One region of the Rhizobium sp. C104 genome, then DNA from elsewhere that is predicted to be linked to it. Evidence: predicted binding sites of a transcription regulator. Region 1 holds the regulator's gene; each other region holds the start of a gene.
What was found. Region 1 encodes PhoB, which activates phosphate uptake and scavenging genes when phosphate is short. Its sites were predicted from a motif close to TGTCATNNANCTGTCAT; they were not measured.
Positions count from the first base shown of each region.

Region 1 (4,536 bases):
AAGGAACCGCCGCCTTGACGCCGAGCAGCAGCCCCTCGCCTCTGATATCCTCGATCACATCGGGATAGCGGTCCTTCAGCGAGGCCAGTCCCTGACGGAAGACGAGTGCTACGTCGCGCACCTGCTGGAGGAAGCCATCGGCGAGGATGATGTCGAGCACGGCACCGCCGACGGCCATTGCGAGCGGATTGCCGCCATAGGTCGAGCCGTGCGTGCCGGCCTTCATCCCGGAGGCGGCCTCAGCGGTCGCAAGGCAGGCCCCGAGCGGGAAACCGCCGCCAATGCCCTTGGCGACCGCCATGATATCGGGCGTGATGCCCGACCATTCATGAGCAAAGAGCTTGCCGGTGCGGCCGACGCCGGTCTGGACCTCGTCGAGGATCAGCAGCAGGCCGTTTTCGTCGCAGAGCTGGCGAAGCGCCTTCATGAACTCAGGCGTGGCCGGGCGGACGCCGCCTTCGCCCTGCACGGGCTCGATGAGAATTCCAGCCGTCGCATCGGTGATGGCGGCGCGGACGGCTTCGATGTCGCCGAAGGCCACCTGATCGAAGCCCGGCGCCTTGGGGCCGAAGCCTTCGAGGTATTTCTCCTGGCCGCCGGCAGCGATGGTCGCGAGCGTGCGCCCATGGAAAGCGCCTTCGAAGGTGATGATATGGAAGCGCTCGGGATGGCCCTTGGAAAACTGGTAGCGGCGCGCCGTCTTGATCGCGCATTCCAGCGCCTCGGCGCCTGAATTGGTGAAGAACACCTTGTCGGCGAAGGTGGCGTCCGTCAGCCGCTTCGCGAGGCGCTCCTGGCCGGGGATCTCATAGATGTTGGAGAGGTGCCAGACCTTGTCGGCCTGTTCCTTCAGCGCCCCAACCACATGCGGGTTGCTATGGCCGACCGAGGTGACGGCGACGCCGGCGCCGAAATCGAGATAACGCTCGCCGCCTTCGGTGATCAGCCATACGCCCTCGCCTCGCTCGAACCGCAGTGGGGCACGAGAATAGGTGTCATAAAGCGGCGCGGCTTCAGCCATGGCGCGGGTCTCCCGATCAGCGTTGTCAAACATGGGACTCCGGCTAAGAAAACCAGGCCCGAAAAATCAAAAATGCCGCCTTGCGGCGGCCAGCGGTACTATTTCCTTTTCGCGCTGCAATGTCAACAAAACTGCGCCCTTAGCGCATGCAGCAAGCTTGTACAGCGGTGTTTTCGGCCTTCAACAGGCAATATTGCAGAAATGCCACGCAGCGGAAGCAAGTTGGGGAAAACTCCGAATTCGATTCATCCGGATTCATGCGACTCTTGTCACGGAGTCAGGCTCACACTAGGTTAAAGTTCAATTACTAGACTGCATGCGGCGGAACTAGTCACCAAAATTGATCAAGCGTTTCTTGTTTCGGAGGCTTCCGGGACAACGGTGAGGGATTCTGCCATCACCAACGCAAAAGGTGGAGACAGGGCATGAACTGGACAGACGAGCGGGTCGAGAAACTCAAGAAGCTCTGGGCCGAAGGACTGAGCGCCAGCCAGATCGCGGCGCAACTTGGCGGTGTCAGCAGAAACGCTGTGATCGGCAAGGTTCACCGGCTGAGCCTTCCCGGCCGCGCCAAGGCCGGCGGCACGGCCGCCGCGGCGCGCACGCCGAAACGCAATACATCGGCACCGCGCGCACCGAACTACGCCTCGCGGATCGCTACCCGCACCGTTACCCGCCAGCAGGGCGCGACGATGCTGAAGGAAGAGATCGAGATCGAAACGGTCGAGGAAATGGAATACGTGCCGAAGGGCAACGTGGTCGTGCCGATCTCGCGCCGCCTCGGCCTGACGGAACTGACCGAACGCACCTGCAAATGGCCGGTCGGCGATCCGCTGAAGGACGACTTCCACTTCTGCGGCTGCGAATCCCCGACAACTCGCCCTATTGCAGCTATCACCAGAAGCTAGCCTACCAGCCGGTGAACGAACGCCGCCGCGCGGCCGCGCGGGCGAGCTGAGCGGGCGACATTGCAGAGAATTCGAAAACGGGCCGAGTGGCCCGTTTTTTTATGCGAGTGGGCTGGGTGTGGCTGCCCCTCATCCGCCTGCCGGCACCTTCTCCCCGCTTGCGCGGCGAAGGGGATATGCCGCGACCTCTCGGTCCCTCTCCAACGTCACGTAGGACACGTCTCCTCGCCCCGTTTAAGGGGGTCCGAAGGACGGGTCGAGACGAGTGGCTCGACCCCGGTCGGGTTAGAGTGAGGGGCCGACACCGGCACAAAAGATGGAAACCCCTCAGGCTTCCATCGAATAGCCGGCGCCGCGGACGGTGCGGATGACGTCTTGCATGTTGGAGAAGTTCAACGCCTTGCGCAGGCGGCCGACATGGACGTCGACGGTGCGTTCGTCGACATAGATGTCGTGGCCCCAGACGCCGTCGAGGAGCTGCGAGCGGGAGAAGACCCGGCCGGGCGACGACATCAGGAATTCCAAGAGGCGGAATTCGGTGGGGCCGAGGCGGACTTCGCGGCTCTTGCGGTGGACGCGGTGGGTTTCGCGGTCGAGTTCGATATCGCCGCATTTCAGCACGGTCGACAACACCTCGGGGCGGGCGCGGCGCAGCATCGCCTTGACGCGGGCGACGAGTTCCGGGGTCGAGAAAGGCTTGACGACATAATCGTCGGCGCCCGTCGACAATCCGCGGACGCGCTCGCTCTCCTCACCGCGCGCCGTCAGCATGATGATCGGCAGGCGCTCGGTTTCCGGTCGCATGCGCAGTCGCCGGCAAAGTTCGATGCCGGAGACGCCGGGCAGCATCCAGTCGAGGATAAGAAGGTCGGGCGTGCGCTCCTGAAGCCTGATTTCGGCCTCGTCGCCACGAAGGATGGTATCGACCTCGAAGCCCTCAGCTTCGAGATTGTAGCGAAGAAGCACGCTCAGGGCTTCCTCGTCTTCAACAACTGCAACTCTCGGGATCATGCGTGTCGGTCTCCTCGCGCATGATCCTTAAACCGGGGGTGATTTAAGCAATGCATCCTGCGCAAATTCATAAAAATTGGCTGCGACCTTTTCGCGCGCCCCACATGGGCGCGCGCGCAATCGTCTGGTTTAGGCGGTTATTCCGTGACCGCGCCGACGGTGTTGGCGCTGTCGTCCTTCGGACGGTCGCCTTCCGGCTGTGCTCCGGTCGCCATGTAATAAATGGTCTCGGCGATGTTGGTGGCGTGATCGCCGATGCGCTCGATGTTCTTGGCGCAGAAGAGAAGATGCGTGCAGCTGGTGATGTTGCGCGGATCTTCCATCATGTAGGTCAACAGCTCGCGGAACAGCGAGGTGTACATCGCGTCGATCTCGTTGTCGCGCTCGCGGATCGCACTCGCCTTGTCGGCGGCGCGTGTCGTGTAGACGTCGAGCACTTCCTTGAGCTGGACGAGCGCCAGCTCGGACAGATGCTCGAGACCGCGGGCGAGCTTGCGCGGGACGCCGGTACTCTGCACGGCGATGACGCGCTTGGCGGTGTTCTTGCCGAGGTCGCCGACGCGTTCGAGATCGGCGGCGATGCGGATCGAACCCATGATTTCGCGCAGGTCCGAAGCCATCGGCTGACGGCGGGCGATGGTGACGATCGCCTTGTCGCCGATTTCGCGCTCGGCGTGATCGAGGATCACGTCGTCGGAAATCACCTTCTGGGCCAGCGCGGTATCGCCGTTGACCAGCGCCCGGACGGATTCGGCGACCATCTGCTCGGCCAGGCCGCCCATTTCGGAAATCCGCCTGGACAGGAACTTCAGATCATCATCATAGGCAGAATAAATATGTGTCGATGCCATGGGGCTTTATCCTCGAATAACGGGAAGGCTTGGTGACGCCAAAATCAGCCGAAGCGACCCATGATGTAGTCCTGGGTGCGCGGATCGTCGGGATTGGTGAACATCTTGTCGGTGTCGTTCTCCTCGACCAGATTGCCGAGGTGGAACATGGCGGTGCGCTGCGAGACGCGCGCGGCCTGCTGCATGGAGTGGGTGACGATGACGATCGTATAATTCTCACGCAGTTCGTGGATCAGCTCCTCTACCTTGGCGGTGGCAATCGGGTCGAGCGCCGAGCAGGGCTCGTCCATCAGGATGACTTCAGGGCTGACGGCGACGGCACGCGCAATGCAGAGACGCTGCTGTTGGCCGCCGGAGAGGCCGGTGCCGGATTCATGCACCCGGTCCTTGACCTCGTTCCAGAGGCCGGCTCGCTGCAGGCTGGTCTCGACAATCTGGTCGAGATCGGCCTTCGACTTGGCCAGGCCATGGATGCGCGGGCCGTAGGAGACGTTTTCGTAAATCGTTTTCGGGAACGGGTTCGGCTTCTGGAAAACCATGCCGACGCGGGCGCGAAGTTCGACGACGTCGATATCGGGATCATAGATATCGTCGCCGTCCAGGGTGATCTTGCCGGCGACGCGGCAGCCGTCAATCGTGTCGTTCATGCGGTTGAGGCTCCGCAGAAAGGTCGACTTGCCGCAGCCGGACGGGCCGATCAGCGCGGTTACGGTGTTTTCGCGGATGTTCAGGTTCACATCGAAAA
Region 1 is NZ_CP092348.1:3,092,324-3,096,859, forward strand. It holds gene MF410_RS16465 (aspartate aminotransferase family protein) at 1-1,021, opposite strand, end outside; partial or broken gene MF410_RS16470 (GcrA family cell cycle regulator) at 1,447-1,979, shown strand; gene phoB (phosphate regulon transcriptional regulator PhoB) at 2,257-2,940, opposite strand; gene phoU (phosphate signaling complex protein PhoU) at 3,078-3,791, opposite strand; gene pstB (phosphate ABC transporter ATP-binding protein PstB) at 3,836-4,536, opposite strand, start outside.

Region 2 (4,536 bases), 370 kb from region 1:
CCCATCAGCGCCAGCCTGCGCCCACCCTCGAGTGCGGAAAGTTCGATCACGAGCGTCGTCGAACGGTCGGGATATTCCTGCGTGCCTGAGGCGAAGAGGCTGAAGGGGCAAAGCGTGGTACCGGCTTCCGTGAAGGCGAAGCGTGCCTCGGCCTTCTCCGTGGTCAGCGGCGCGCCGGTGTGGAAACCGAGCCACTCCGGCACGGCCGATTTCGCAAGCCCCTGGGAAAGCCAGACTGGTGTGTCGTGGTCGCAAAGTGTGAGCGCGATCGCGCCAGCGGCACTGCCAAGGGGGGCCGGCGGCGCGGCCTCGGGCTGGACGGTCTGGATCATGCCGGGGCGGGCCATGCCGTCCATCAGCATCTTGAAGACACTTTGGGCGTGGAAGACCGGGTCGGCAAAGCCGCCGGTCAAGGCTTCTGTCTTCGGGCCCATCAGTTGTCTCCCCTGACCATGGTGAAGAAGTCGACGCGGGTGGCCGCCGTCTCCTCCGCCTTGCGGCGTTCGGCCGTGGCGAGCCGCTCAGTGATCGGCAGAAGCAATGCCTGTTCGACGAAATCCTGCGTCGCCTCGTCCTGCCACAGCGCATCGAAGATCGCTGCCAGCCGGGCCTTCTCGCGATCGGTGCCGAGCGCCTGAGCATGACCGACCGAGCCGGAGTCGAGCCGGACCGTGGCCCGGGTCACCGTCACTTCGCCGAGATTGAAGGGAGCGCCGCCGCCGCCGATGCGGCCGCGCACCATCACCAGCCCCGTCTCCGGTCCGCGCACCGGATGCGCCGCAGGCTTTTGCGGCAACGCATCCCAGACTGCCGAGAGTTCGCTGCGTTCCGCGCGCGCCAGCAGATCGGCGGCGCGTTTGCGCCCGGATGCCGTCTGTGACGCAGCGTCTGTCCTGTCCGCCGATATCATCGCCGCTTCCCTTTAAATGTCTATTGATATAGACAACCATACAAGCTATACTTAGTCCTAAATCGATGTCGTGACAAGCGTGTGACATCGGGCGCGGGAAATGGCGGGAACGAATGGCGGGATTGAAGCAAGTGCAAAGGCAGACCGGCGTGGCGCTCTGGCGTCAGATCGCTGACCGGATTCGCGAGACGATCGGCAACGGTACCTATGACGAAACGGGAATGGTGCCGCCGGAAACGGTCCTGGCACTGCAATTCGGCGTCAACCGCCACACGGTGCGCAGCGCCCTGGCGGCATTGGCGCAGGAGGGGATCGTGCGCGCGGTACAAGGTCGCGGCACGCTGATCGAGCGCAAGGAGCGGCTGAATTTTCCGATCACCCGGCGCACCCGCTTCACGTCAGGCATCGGCGATCAGGCGCGCGAGATGCGCAGCCTACTGCTCGATGAGGTGCAGGAGGAAGCAAGCGCCGAGGTCGCCCGCTGGCTGGGTCTGAAGCAGGGGGAGCAGGTGATCCGTCTGGAAACATTGCGTCAGGCGGACAAGCGGCCGGTGTCAAAAGCGACGAGCTGGTTTCCCGCCGCACGCTTCGCCGGGATCGGCGAGGCCTATCGCAAGCGCGAATCGATCACCAAGGCCTTCGCCGATCTTGGCCTGTCGGATTATGTCCGTGCGACGACCGAAGTGACGGCCTCCCATGCGAACACGGCCGATCTGGCCGATCTGGAGCTGACGCCCGGCGCGATCCTGCTGATCGCCAAGGCGATGAACACCGATCTTGACGGTCTGCCGGTGCAATATTCGATCAGCCGCTTTGCGGCCGACCGAGTGCAGTTCACGATTGAGAACTGAGGGCAAATTGCATTCAGTGCGCGCCGGACATGTCGCCGAGCACTTCCTTTGACGCCACGGTCGAATCCGCCTTCAGCTTGTAGACCATGGGAACGCCGGTTGCGAGATTGAGGGCAAGCACGCCTTCCTTGGTCAGCTTGTCGAGCACCATGACCAGCGAACGCAGCGAATTGCCGTGGGCGGCGACCAGCACTTTCTCGCCCCGAAGCACGCGCGGTAGGATCTCGGTAAGGTAATAGGGCCAGACGCGGGCGCCGGTGTCGCGCAGGCTTTCGCCGCCGGGCGGCGGCACGTCGTAGGAACGGCGCCAGATGTGCACCTGTTCCTCGCCCCATTTGGCGCGGGCATCGTCCTTGTTGAGGCCGGAGAGGTCGCCATAGTCGCGCTCGTTCAGCGCCTGGTCGCGGATCGTAGGGAGATCCGGCTGGCCGACCTTGTCGAGGATGAGCTTCAGCGTGTGCTGGGCGCGCACCAGCACCGAGGTATAGGCGACGTCGAACTTGATCCCGTATTCTGCGAGTGCGGCGCCGCCGGCATTGGCTTCCTCGATGCCGAGCGCCGTCAGATCGGGATCCTTCCAGCCGGTGAAGAGATTCTTCAGGTTCCAGTCACTCTGGCCGTGGCGAACGAGGACGAGGGTTCCGCTCATGAATATGCCTCCGATATGTCGTTATTGGGAAGAAAGCCCGAGCACGTCGAGCATGGAATAGAGACCCGGCTTCTTGTCGCGCGCCCAGAGTGCGGCCTTGATGGCGCCGCGCGCAAAAATCGATCGGTCGGCAGCGCTGTGCGACAGGGTGACGATCTCGCCTTCGCCGGCGAAAAGCACCGAATGCTCGCCGATGACGGAGCCGCCGCGCAGCGTCGCAAAACCGATCGTGCCGGCTTGCCGAGCGCCCGTATGGCCGTCGCGTACGCGGACCGATTTCGAGGCGAGATCGATATTGCGCCCCTTGGCCGCGGCCTCGCCGAGCAGAAGGGCGGTGCCGGAAGGCGCATCCACCTTGTGCTTATGGTGCATTTCCAGGATTTCGATGTCCCAGTCATCGGGTTCGAGCGCCCACGCAGCCTGCTCGGCGAGCACGCTGAGCAGATTGACGCCGAGGCTCATATTGCCTGACTTGACGATGCGGGCATGGCGGGCCGCAGCAGTGATCCTGGCATTGTCGTCGTCCGAGCAGCCGGTCGTGCCGACGACATGGACGATGCGGGCCTGCGCGGCCAGCCCCGAGAATTCTACTGTCGCGGCGGGCGAGGTGAAGTCGAGCACACCTTCGGCGTCGAGGAAGGCCTGGAGCGGATCGTCGCCGATGATGATGCCGCTCGGGCCGAGACCGGCAATCTCGCCGGCATCCTTGCCGATAAAGGGTGAACCGCTGCGCTCGACCGCCGCATGCAGTGTGGCGCCCTCGATGGAATGGATGAGCCGGATCAGTGTCTGCCCCATGCGCCCGGCTGCGCCAACCACCACCAGTTTCATCGCAGCATCGCTCATGTCAGTTTCACCAGGTCAGTTTGAATCGGAGGCCGAAGGCCTCTGCAGATTGTTGAGGCGAGCGTAAAGACCGTCGCTGACCTTCGCAAGCGTCTCGTGATTGCCTTCTTCGACGACGCGGCCCTGCTGCATGACGACGATCTTGTCGGCGCGAACCACAGTCGAAAGCCGGTGAGCGATGACGACGACGGTGCGCCCGGTCATTGCCTCGTCGAGCGCCTTTTGCACGGCCGCTTCGGATTCGGTATCGAGCGCCGAGGTCGCCTCGTCGAGCAGCAGGATCGGCGCATTGCGCACCAGCGCGCGCGCAATCGACAGCCGCTGACGCTGGCCGCCCGAAAGCGTCACGCCATTTTCGCCGACCGGCGTGTCGTAACCCTGCGGCTGCGCTGCGATGAAGTCATGCGCATAGGCAAGCCGAGCCGCGTCTTCCACGTCGGCATCGGTCGCTTCCGGTCGGCCGTAGCGGATATTGTCGCGGATCGTGCCCTCGAACAGGTAAGGCTGCTGCGAGACATAAGCGAGCTGATGGCGCAGTGATTTCTTGGTGATGTGGGCGATGTCCTGCCCGTCGATCAGGATCTCGCCCTCGCGCGGATCGTAAAAGCGCGGAATGAGGTTGATGACCGTGGATTTGCCGGCGCCTGAAGGACCGACCAGCGCCGTGGTCGCGCCGCCCTCGGCGATGAAGCTCACACCGCTCAGCACGCTCTCACTGCCGTAGCCAAAGGAAACATTGCGGAATTCGATCCGGGCTTGCGTCACCGTCAGCGGCTGGGCATCCGGCAGGTCGCGTTGGCGCGGCTCCATGTCGAGCAATTCGTAGATCATTCGCGCATTGACGACGGCCCGCTCCATCTGCACCTGCAGTCGGGCAAGCCGGCGGGCCGGATCATAGGCAAGCAGCAGCGCCGTGACGAAGGAGAAGAAGGCGCCCGGCGGCACATTGTAGTAGATCGAGCGGTAGGCGGCATAGGCCAGCACGCTGGCGACGGCAAAACCCGCGAAACTCTCGGTCAGCGGAGAGGTGCGTTCGGAAAGCCGGGCAATCCGGTTCGCCCTGTTTTCGGCACCCTTGATGAGCTTGGTGACCTTGCGTTCCAGCTCGTCTTCCATCGTGAAGGCTTTCACGATGGCGATGCCCTGGATCGTCTCCTGCATGGCGCCGAGAACGTGGCTGTTCAAATGCACCGCCTCGCGGGTCGCCGAGCGCAGCCGCTTGGAAACGTAGCGCAGCGCATAAAGCAGCGGCGGAGCCATGATGAACACCGCAAGGCTGA
Region 2 is NZ_CP092348.1:3,459,933-3,464,468, reverse strand. It holds gene phnH (phosphonate C-P lyase system protein PhnH) at 1-434, opposite strand, end outside; gene phnG (phosphonate C-P lyase system protein PhnG) at 434-910, opposite strand; gene phnF (phosphonate metabolism transcriptional regulator PhnF) at 1,024-1,761, shown strand; gene MF410_RS18370 (2,3-bisphosphoglycerate-dependent phosphoglycerate mutase) at 1,775-2,410, opposite strand; gene dapB (4-hydroxy-tetrahydrodipicolinate reductase) at 2,432-3,256, opposite strand; gene MF410_RS18360 (ABC transporter ATP-binding protein) at 3,272-4,536, opposite strand, start outside.
Region 2: a site for PhoB is predicted at 981-997, ahead of phnF (phosphonate metabolism transcriptional regulator PhnF). Genes of this name have one in related genera too.

Region 3 (4,536 bases), 1.7 Mb from region 1:
CCGGCCGATCTCCTCGCCGCGCATCGGGTGGAGTTCGAAGGAGATGAAATGCAGATGCTGGCCGGCTGCGCGATGCTGCGTCCATTGCCGCCAGGTCTCGGCGAAGTTCAGGCCGGTGCCGAAGCCGAGTTCGCCGATCACGAACGTCCGTCGCCCGTTCCAGCGCTCCGGCAGCCCGTTGCCGGCGAGGAAGACATGGCCGCATTCCAGCCGACCGTCCGTCTGGCAATAAAAATGATCGCCAAAGGCGGTGGAATAAGGCATATCGCCGTCGCGCCATTCGAGCGGCTGCGGCGCGCCCGCGCCAATCTGATCGGGGTTCACGTCTGTCATGGAAAAAGCCGATAATCCTCGGCCGGTCTCAGGTCAATCATCCTGCGAATTGCTGATCGTCGGCGGCGGCATCATGGGTCTCTGGGCAGCCGTTCATGCCGAACGCCGCGGCATCGATACGATCGTAGCCGACGCCGGCAGGTTGGGCGGGGGCGCAAGCGGTGGCCTGCTCGGCGCGCTGATGCCGCATATGCCGGATCGGTGGTCTGAGAAGAAGCAGTTCCAATTCGATGCGCTGGTCTCGCTCGAGGCCGAGATCGCGACGCTCGAAGCGATGACGGGGCTTTCGGCGGGCTATCGCCGTTCGGGACGGCTGATCCCGCTGCCGAAGCCGCATCTCGAGATAATCGCGCGCCGCCACTGCGAGGACGCCGAACGCCATTGGCAGGCCGACGCGCGCCGGTTCCACTGGCATGTGTTCGACACTCCGCCGGTCGGCGGCTGGATCGAGGCGTCGGCCGGCGAGAGCGGCTTCATACATGACACGCTCGCCGCCCGCGTCGCGCCACGTTCGCTGATCGCGGCACTCGTCACCTTGCTGCGGCAGGCCAAACGTGTACGCATTCTGGAGCATGCAGCCGTTGCCGGCCTTGATCCGGATCGCGGCGTGGCTGAGATAGGCGGCGAAACTATCGCTTTCCGTCACTGCATCCTGGCCGCTGGCCATCAATCCTTTCCGTTGCTGCAGGGCCTCACGCCGGGGTTGAAACAGCCGCTCGGCCAGCCGGTCAAGGGGCAGGCGGCGCTGCTGAAAGCCGATCTCGACCCGGCGCTGCCGACGATCTTTCTCGACGGGCTCTATGTCGTAGCGCATGAGGGCGGTTATGCGGCGATCGGCAGTACCAGCGAGAATCGTTTCGACGATCCCACTTCGACCGATGGCCAACTCGACGCGCTGATCGGCGCGGCGCGGGAGATTGTGCCGGCACTCCACGACGCTGCCGTCGTCGAACGCTGGGCCGGGCTTCGCCCGAAGGCGGTCGACCGCGATCCGATGATCGGCCGCCATCCCGAGCACTCGCGCCTCATCGCGCTGACCGGCGGTTTCAAGGTCAGCTTCGGCCTGGCCCACCGGCTGGCGGAAGCGGCGATATGTATCGCAGGCGATAGAGACTGCGGGTTTGCACTTCCGGAAAGCTTCGATATTTCAAGTCATATCGCGGTGGCTTCACGTTAAACGTGAATTCGGCGCCGCTTCGTTTCGTTATTCTGTCATGCAAATCACCTATCTGCTTGCGCATCGACAGCGCCTGAGATCACCGGCGCTCCTTTTCCTGATGGAGGAAATCGCATGCGCTATGCCATTTGCTTCACGCCCCCGGCGAGCGACCCGCTATCGCTTATGGCCGCCCATTGGCTTGGCCGAAACGTGTTTTCAGGTGAGATGCTGGAGCCTCCGGCGGTGCGCGGCCTCGGCATTCATGAGATTGCCTTCCATACGGCCGTGCCGCGGCGCTATGGTTTTCATGGCCTTTTGAAAGCGCCGTTCCACCTGTGTCCGGAACTGTCCGAATCGCAACTCCTGCGCGACCTCATGCGTTTTTCCGGGACTGTCCTTCCCTTCCAGATTCCGCGCCTCGAAGTCGCCCGGCTCGGCAATTTCTACAGCCTGCTGCCGAGTGTTCCCTGCGAGCGGATTCAATATCTCGCTTCGGCGATCGTGCAGGAATTCGACCGTTTCCGCGCGCCGCTGAGCGAGGCCGACATCGAACGCAGCGATCCGGATGGCTTGTCGGCCGCGCAGTTCTCAAACCTGCATCGCTGGGGCAATCCTTACGTGATGGAGGAATTCCGCTTCCATATGCCGGTGACAGGCCCGGTCAACGCGATCGACATGCCGCGCATCGAGCCAGCGCTGCGGATGATTTTCGAGCCTGTGCTCAGCGAACCAGTCCTGGTTTCGAACGTGGCGCTGATGATCGAAGAGGGCACCGGCGGTCCTTTCCGCGTTCATTCTCTGCACCCGATGGGCAAGGTCAGCGCGCGCAAGATCGCCTGACAAGAGATAAGCTAACGTATTGCGCAGAAAGGATAAAAATCCGCTGCGCAGTTTCCGTCTCGACATTCCGGCTGCGGATGCTACCGTTCTTCGTCTTTTCAGAAGGTGATTTGATGGTATCCGAGACTTATCCGCGCAATCTCGTCGGCTACGGGCGTCAGACGCCCGATCCGAAATGGCCTGAAGAGGCACACGTCGCCGTGCAGTTCGTCATCAATTACGAGGAGGGCGGCGAAAGCTCGATCCTCGACGGGGATCCGGCGTCCGAAAACCTGCTGTCGGAGATCGTCGGCGCGGCGGCCTGGCCTGGGCAGCGCAATCTCAACATGGAATCGATCTACGAATATGGTTCGCGCGCCGGTTTCTGGCGGCTCTGGCGGATGTTCACCGATCTCAAGGTGCAAGCGACCGTCTACGGCGTGACGCTGGCGATGGCGCGCAACCCCGAGGCCGTCGCGGCGATGAAGGAAGCCGGCTGGGAGATCGCCAGCCACGGTTACCGCTGGCTGGAATATAAGGATTTTCCGGAAGACTTGGAGCGCAAGCATATCCTCGAAGCCGTGCGCCTGCACACCGAACTGACCGGCGAGCGGCCCTACGGCATGTATCAGGGCAAGCCCTCCGACAATACGCTGCGGCTGGTGCAGGAGGAGGGCGGCTTCCTCTATTCCTCCGATTCCTATGCCGACGACCTGCCTTTCTGGGTGAAGGGCGTCGACGGGAAACCTTTCCTGATCATTCCCTACACACTCGAAACCAACGACATGCGTTTCGCGACGCCGCAGGGCTTCAACACCGGCGATCAGTTCTTCACCTATCTCAAGGATGCCTTCGATACGCTTTATGAGGAAGGCAAGGCGGGCAGCCCGAAGATGATGTCGGTCGGCCTGCATTGCCGTCTCGTCGGGCGCCCCGGCCGGGCGGCGGCGCTGAAGCGCTTCATCGAATATGTGCTGAAACACGACAAGGTCTGGATTCCGCGCCGCATCGAGATCGCCGCGCATTGGCACAAGCATCATCAGCCGGACGCGATCTGATGCTGTCGCGCGAGGATTTCGTTTTCCGCTTCGGCGGCGTCTTCGAACATTCGCCTTTCATCGCCGAGCGTGCCTATGACGCCGGCGGCCTGACCGAGCCGCTGACGGCATCAGGCGTGCATGCGGCGCTTGCGGCCGTCTTCCGCGCCGCAAGCCCGGAGGAACGTCTCGGCGTGCTCCGCGCCCACCCCGATCTTGCCGGGCGTCTTGCCATATCCGGCGAACTTACCGAAGACAGCCGCAAGGAGCAGTCCGGCGCCGGTCTCGACCGCCTGAGCCCTGCCGAACACGCCCGCTTCACCGAACTCAATTCGGCCTATGTCGAAAAATATGGCTTTCCCTTCATCATCGCCGTCAAAGGACTCGGCAAGGAGGATATTCTGGAAGCTTTTGAAACACGGATCGGCAACGGCCGGGACGAAGAATTTGCGACCGCGACTGCGCAGGTCGAAAAGATCGCGCTGCTGCGTCTGACCTCGATGCTGCCGGAGGCGGAATGAAGGAGAGGCGTGCCATCGACTATCTCAATGACATGCAAAAGGCGGCATCCGAAGCGCTGTCCTTCATCGGCGGAATGGATGAGGCGGCTTTCGCCGAGGATCAGCTCACTTTCAAGGCCGTTGCCTTCTGCCACTTCACCATCGGTGCCGCGGCATCCCGTCTGCTGGTGACGCATCCGGAATTTGCCACCGAGCATCCCGGCCTGCCGTGGACAAAGATCTGCGGCACGGGCAATCGCATCCTCGACGATGTCTTCGATCTCGATCCTTCGGACATCTGGGAGGCGACCTATCGGACGCTGCCGGAGCTTCTTCGCGAGATCGATGCCGTCCGCAACTGGCATGCCCAAGGTGAGTGAGGCCATGCCCGAATTTCTCGACATTTGCCCGCTCACCAGCGCTGCCTTCGCTGCCTTCGGCGAAGTCATCGAAGCCGATCCGGCCTCGATGCGGCTCATCAATGGTGGCACGACCGAACGGTTTCACGCGCTGGCTGTGGCGGAGGCGGCGGGCGAGGGCGCGCGCGTCATCATCAATCTGTTTCGCGGCCAGCCGCGCAGTTTCCCCTATGATGTCGATATGATGGAGCGTCATCCTTTCGGCAGCCAGAGTTTCTCGCCGGTTTCCGGCCGTCCTTTTCTGGTCGTCGTCGCCGAGGACGAGAGCG
Region 3 is NZ_CP092348.1:285,545-290,080, forward strand. It holds gene mnmD (tRNA (5-methylaminomethyl-2-thiouridine)(34)-methyltransferase MnmD) at 1-333, opposite strand, end outside; gene MF410_RS02440 (FAD-dependent oxidoreductase) at 332-1,510, shown strand; gene MF410_RS02445 (DUF1045 domain-containing protein) at 1,625-2,332, shown strand; gene puuE (allantoinase PuuE) at 2,446-3,369, shown strand; gene uraD (2-oxo-4-hydroxy-4-carboxy-5-ureidoimidazoline decarboxylase) at 3,369-3,869, shown strand; gene MF410_RS02460 (HepT-like ribonuclease domain-containing protein) at 3,866-4,228, shown strand; gene MF410_RS02465 (ureidoglycolate lyase) at 4,233-4,536, shown strand, end outside.
Region 3: a site for PhoB is predicted at 1,533-1,549, ahead of MF410_RS02445 (DUF1045 domain-containing protein). Genes of this name have one in related genera too.

Region 4 (4,536 bases), 1.9 Mb from region 1:
GTAATAGGCCGATATGACGAGGCCGAGGCCGGTAAACGCGACCAGCGCCATGACGTAATAGCTGACGACGCCGAGCCAGGCATAGAGATAACCCGACGCCAGCGTCATCAGCGCCATCGCCATGCCGACATAGAAGAAGTAGGCGCCTTGCGCCGAGGATTCCTGCGTCTCCTGCACCGTCGCCATGATCCGCCGCTGCACGCCGGTATGGACGAAGGCATAGGTGAAGCCGTGGAAACACTGCAGCAGGAAAAACCCGGCAAACCCCGCATTCATGGGAAACAGGATCCAGCGGCAGACGCTGACGGCACAGCCGAAGCGGATCAGCGTCCAAGCGTCGAAGCGCCGGTTGAGACGTTTCGACAGGAAGAACACCGTCACCTCGGAAGCAACGCCGGCGCTCCAGAGCAAGCCGACCTCCGTGCCGGAAAAGCCGAGATGATGCCAATAGATCGACGAGAACGCGTTGAGCACTGCATGGCTCGACTGCTGGATGGCGACACCGATCAAGAGCAGCAGCAAATGCGGCTCGCGCAGTCCGCTGCCGGTGGCGGCCGGAATGTTGATCGGCTGGCCACGCCGCCGCGTCGGCCCGATGCGCGGACAGAAGATCGCCATGACGACCGTCATGGCAAAGCCGAACACCATGACATCGAGCACCAATCCGCCGCCCCACCGGCTGATCAGTTGGCCACCGACCAGCGTCGAGACGATGAAGGCAATAGAGCCCCAGACGCGCATCGATCCGTAATCGAGCCCCCAGCGGCGCACACCCGAAATGACGATCGATTCGACGACGGGCACATAGGGCGCGAAGGTGGCGCCCTGCAGCGCATAGACGATCGTCACCGGCCAGAAGCTCGTCGTCCAGAAAAGCGCGATAGCCGTCAGCAGCGACAGGCTGCCTGACCAGAGCAGCACGTCGGCGCGCTCCTTCAGACGGTCGGCAATCATCGCGACGACGGGCGCCACCAGCACGCGCACCACCATCGGTATGGCAAGGATGATGCCGATCTCGTGGTCGCTGAAACTGTGGGTCGCAAGCCAGACCGGAAAGAACGGCAGAACGATGCCGTTGACGAGCAGCGGTGCGCAATAGGAAAGCGCGCTGAGCAGCCGGAAGCGCGGGGGCGCTCCCTCACTCGGGGAATGTTGGGCGGGAATCATTGGTGGACCTGAAGGAAACTGGTCGTTGTCCTAACACACCACCCTGGAGGCGCCTATTGCGAGAAATAGCCCTACTGAAACGTTTTAGAAAATAAATACAGCCTGTCGCCCGACGGTAACGGGTAAGTCGGTGGAGTGCGGACGCGCCGATGCCGAAATCAGGCCGCCTGCGGGGCCAGTTCGCCTTCATCGTGCATTTCAATGGCGGAAAGCGTCGGCACGCTGCTGGCGAGCGCTCGCCAGGTGATCAGTTCGAAGGCGCCATCCTCATGTTCGGCGACCGCCGTGCAGCTTTCCACCCAATCGCCCGTATTGATGTAGCGGATGCCGTCCATGTCCTGGATGATGGCGTGATGGATGTGTCCGCAGATGACACCGTCGGCGCCGTTTTTGCGAGCTTCCTCCGCCACGACGCGCTCGAACTCGCCGATGAAGTTGACGGCATGTTTGACCTGCAGCTTCGCCCAGGCCGAAAACGACCAATAGGGCATACCGAGGCGGCGGCGCACGGCCGCGAGCAGGAGGTTGATGCGGATCGCCGTATCGTAGGCCCAGTCGCCGAGATAGGCGAGCAGGCGGGCGTTGCGGACGACGACGTCGAATTCGTCGCCGTGCAGGATCAGATATTTCTTGCCGTCGGCGCCGTTATGCATCATGCGCTCGACAACCTCGATGCCGCCGAAATGCATGCCCGGGAAGTCGCGCAGAAATTCGTCGTGATTGCCGGGAATATAGACGACGCGCGTGCCCTTGCGCGCCTTGCGCAACAGCTTCTGGACCACGTCGTTGCAGACCTGCGGCCAGTACCAGCTGCGCTTCAGGCGCCAGCCGTCGACGATGTCGCCGACGAGCACGATCGTATCGGCCTCGTGGTGGCGCAGGAAATCCAGGAGGAAATCAGCCTTCGCGGCCTTCGAGCCGAGATGGACATCGGAAATGAAGAGCGTGCGGAAATGTCTGGGTTCCATCATGTCTATCACGAGCGTCGCTCATGCCCCATCTTTCATCTAGCCTTCCAAAACCAGACTCGTGTTTCAGGAAGATGACAGGTTGCGGAAAAGCCGGCGCGGTGGCGATGTTGCCCTCTCCATCGGGCACGTTCATGATGGCGGCGATTCCAGATCCGACACTGCGGGATGGCTGATGCGCCTCTTTCTCGTTCGCCACGGCGAATCTCTCGGCAACCTCAACGAACAGGCCTATCGCCAATTCGGTGATCACAACGTGCCGCTGACACAGTGGGGCCACCGTCAGGCGGTCGAAGCCGGCAGCGCCATCGCCTCCTATCTGAAGGCATTGCCACGCGCCGATTTCGGCAAGCTGCAGATCTGGTACTCACCATTCCTCAGGACACGGCAGAGCAAGGATGCCTTGCTGACAGCCTTGCCGGAAAGCTTCATCGGCGAGATCCGGGAGGATTACCTGCTGCGCGAGCAGGATTTCGGTCTTTTCACCGAAATCTATGACCATGCCGAACAGAAGCAGAAATTCCCCGAAGAATTCGAAAAATGGGCGAGGCTGCGCAGCAACAGCGGCAAGTTCTACGCGCGGCCGCCGGATGGCGAGAGCCGGGCGGATGTGGCCCAGCGGGTGCGCCTCTTCCTGCAGACCGTCATGCGCGACGCCGAAAACAGCAGCCACAACGTCGTGATCGTCGGCCATGGCGTCACCAATCGGGCAGTCGAAATGAATTTTCTCCACCGCCCCGTCGAGTGGTTCGAGCGTTCCGACAACCCCGGAAATGCCGATATCACACTGATCAAGGGGACGCGCCTGCAAGGATACGAGTCGATCCTGCTGCATCAGGCGGCCGACCGGCAGCCGGGACAGGAAAATGAACTGCGCGATGCCTATGGCGCCGACGTGACGATCGCGCCGAAACCTGAGGGATAGACCCACAAAGGGACGAATGCAAAGCATCGGCAGCAGCATCAAGCCCCTCCCTTGTCGGGAGGGGTTTTCACTGCAGCCAAGTTCCGTTTCGATCCACTCACGCAGCTCGCACAGCCGCCATCGGTTTGACGTTCTGATTCATCCGGAACAGATTGTCAGGATCATAACGCCGCTTGATTTCGGCAAGCCGGGCGTAATTGGCGCCATAGGCCATTTCCACCCGATCGGCCTCGTCATCAGGCATGAAGTTGATATAGGCGGTTCCCACGGCATGCGGCTTGGTTGCCTCGAAAAGTTCGCGCGCCCAGCCGGTGCAATTTGCATCCATCCCGGCCTCCCGCCAGCGCGCATGCACGTTCATGACGAAATGCGAACTGCGCTGCGGAAATGCGGTGGCCTCGGTGGCAATACGGCCGGCCGCGCCACCGACATGGCCGACGAATATCTCGCATTCCGGTCCCGGCAGCTTGCGCACGGCGTTGAGCAGCACCTCGATCGCCGCATCCGAGAGCGAGGCGAAATCCTGGCTCTTCCAGTAATTGCGCGCACCTGGCGTCAGCAACGGATCGAATGCCTGCTGCCAGCCGGTGAACGGCACCGGACCGACGACATCGGCAATCGGCTTTCCGATCGCTCGCAATCTTTCCGTCGCTTTTTCTCCCGCCGCGATATCTCCGCAATAGCACATGGCGAGCACCACGACCTCCTTGCCGTGCCACTCGGCCGGAAGGAAGGGCAGCGGCGGCGCCTGGCGCATCACCACCCAGCAGGTCAGTTCATCGGGTGCGGCTTCCAGCGCCTGCCGATATTCCCGCAGCACTCTCTCCGCGTCAGCGAAGGGATGTACGACCAGCCCGGCAAGAACATCGGAATGCAGCGGGTTCAGCTGAAACTCGAAGGAGGTGACGACACCGAAATTGCCGCCGCCGCCGCGCAAGGCCCAGAAGAGGTCCGGCCTTTCCGTCTCGCTCGCCTTGACCAGTTCCCCATCGGCCGTCACCACATCGACCGAGACCAGATTGTCGATCGTCAGCCCGAATTTGCGGGTCAGCCAGCCAAAGCCGCCGCCAAGCGTCAGGCCGGCGATGCCGGTGGTGGAATTGATGCCGGTCGGCAGCACCAGCCCGAAGGCCAGCGTTTCCTGGTCGACATCGGCAAGCGTTGCCCCCGGCTCGATCCTGGCGCGGCGCGTCTCCGGGTCGACCCGCACCGATTTCATCGCCGACAGGTCGATGACGACGCCGCCCTCGCAGACCGCGTTGCCGGCAATGCCGTGCCCACCGCCGCGCACCGAAACGAGAAGATTGTTGTCGCGGGCAAACCGCACCGCGCGCATGACATCTGCAGCACCGGCGCAACGCGCGATAAGCCCGGGCCGCCGGTCGATCATCGCATTCCAGATCGACCGCGCCTCGTTGTAATCCAGATCCTTGCCGGTTAGGAGCTTGCCGCGAAATCCGGCAGAAAATGCATCAA
Region 4 is NZ_CP092348.1:1,157,333-1,161,868, reverse strand. It holds gene MF410_RS06900 (MFS transporter) at 1-1,167, opposite strand, end outside; gene MF410_RS06895 (UDP-2,3-diacylglucosamine diphosphatase) at 1,326-2,138, opposite strand; gene MF410_RS06890 (phosphoglycerate mutase family protein) at 2,311-3,060, shown strand; gene MF410_RS06885 (FAD-binding oxidoreductase) at 3,158-4,536, opposite strand, start outside.
Region 4: a site for PhoB is predicted at 2,199-2,215, ahead of MF410_RS06895 (UDP-2,3-diacylglucosamine diphosphatase). Genes of this name have one in related genera too.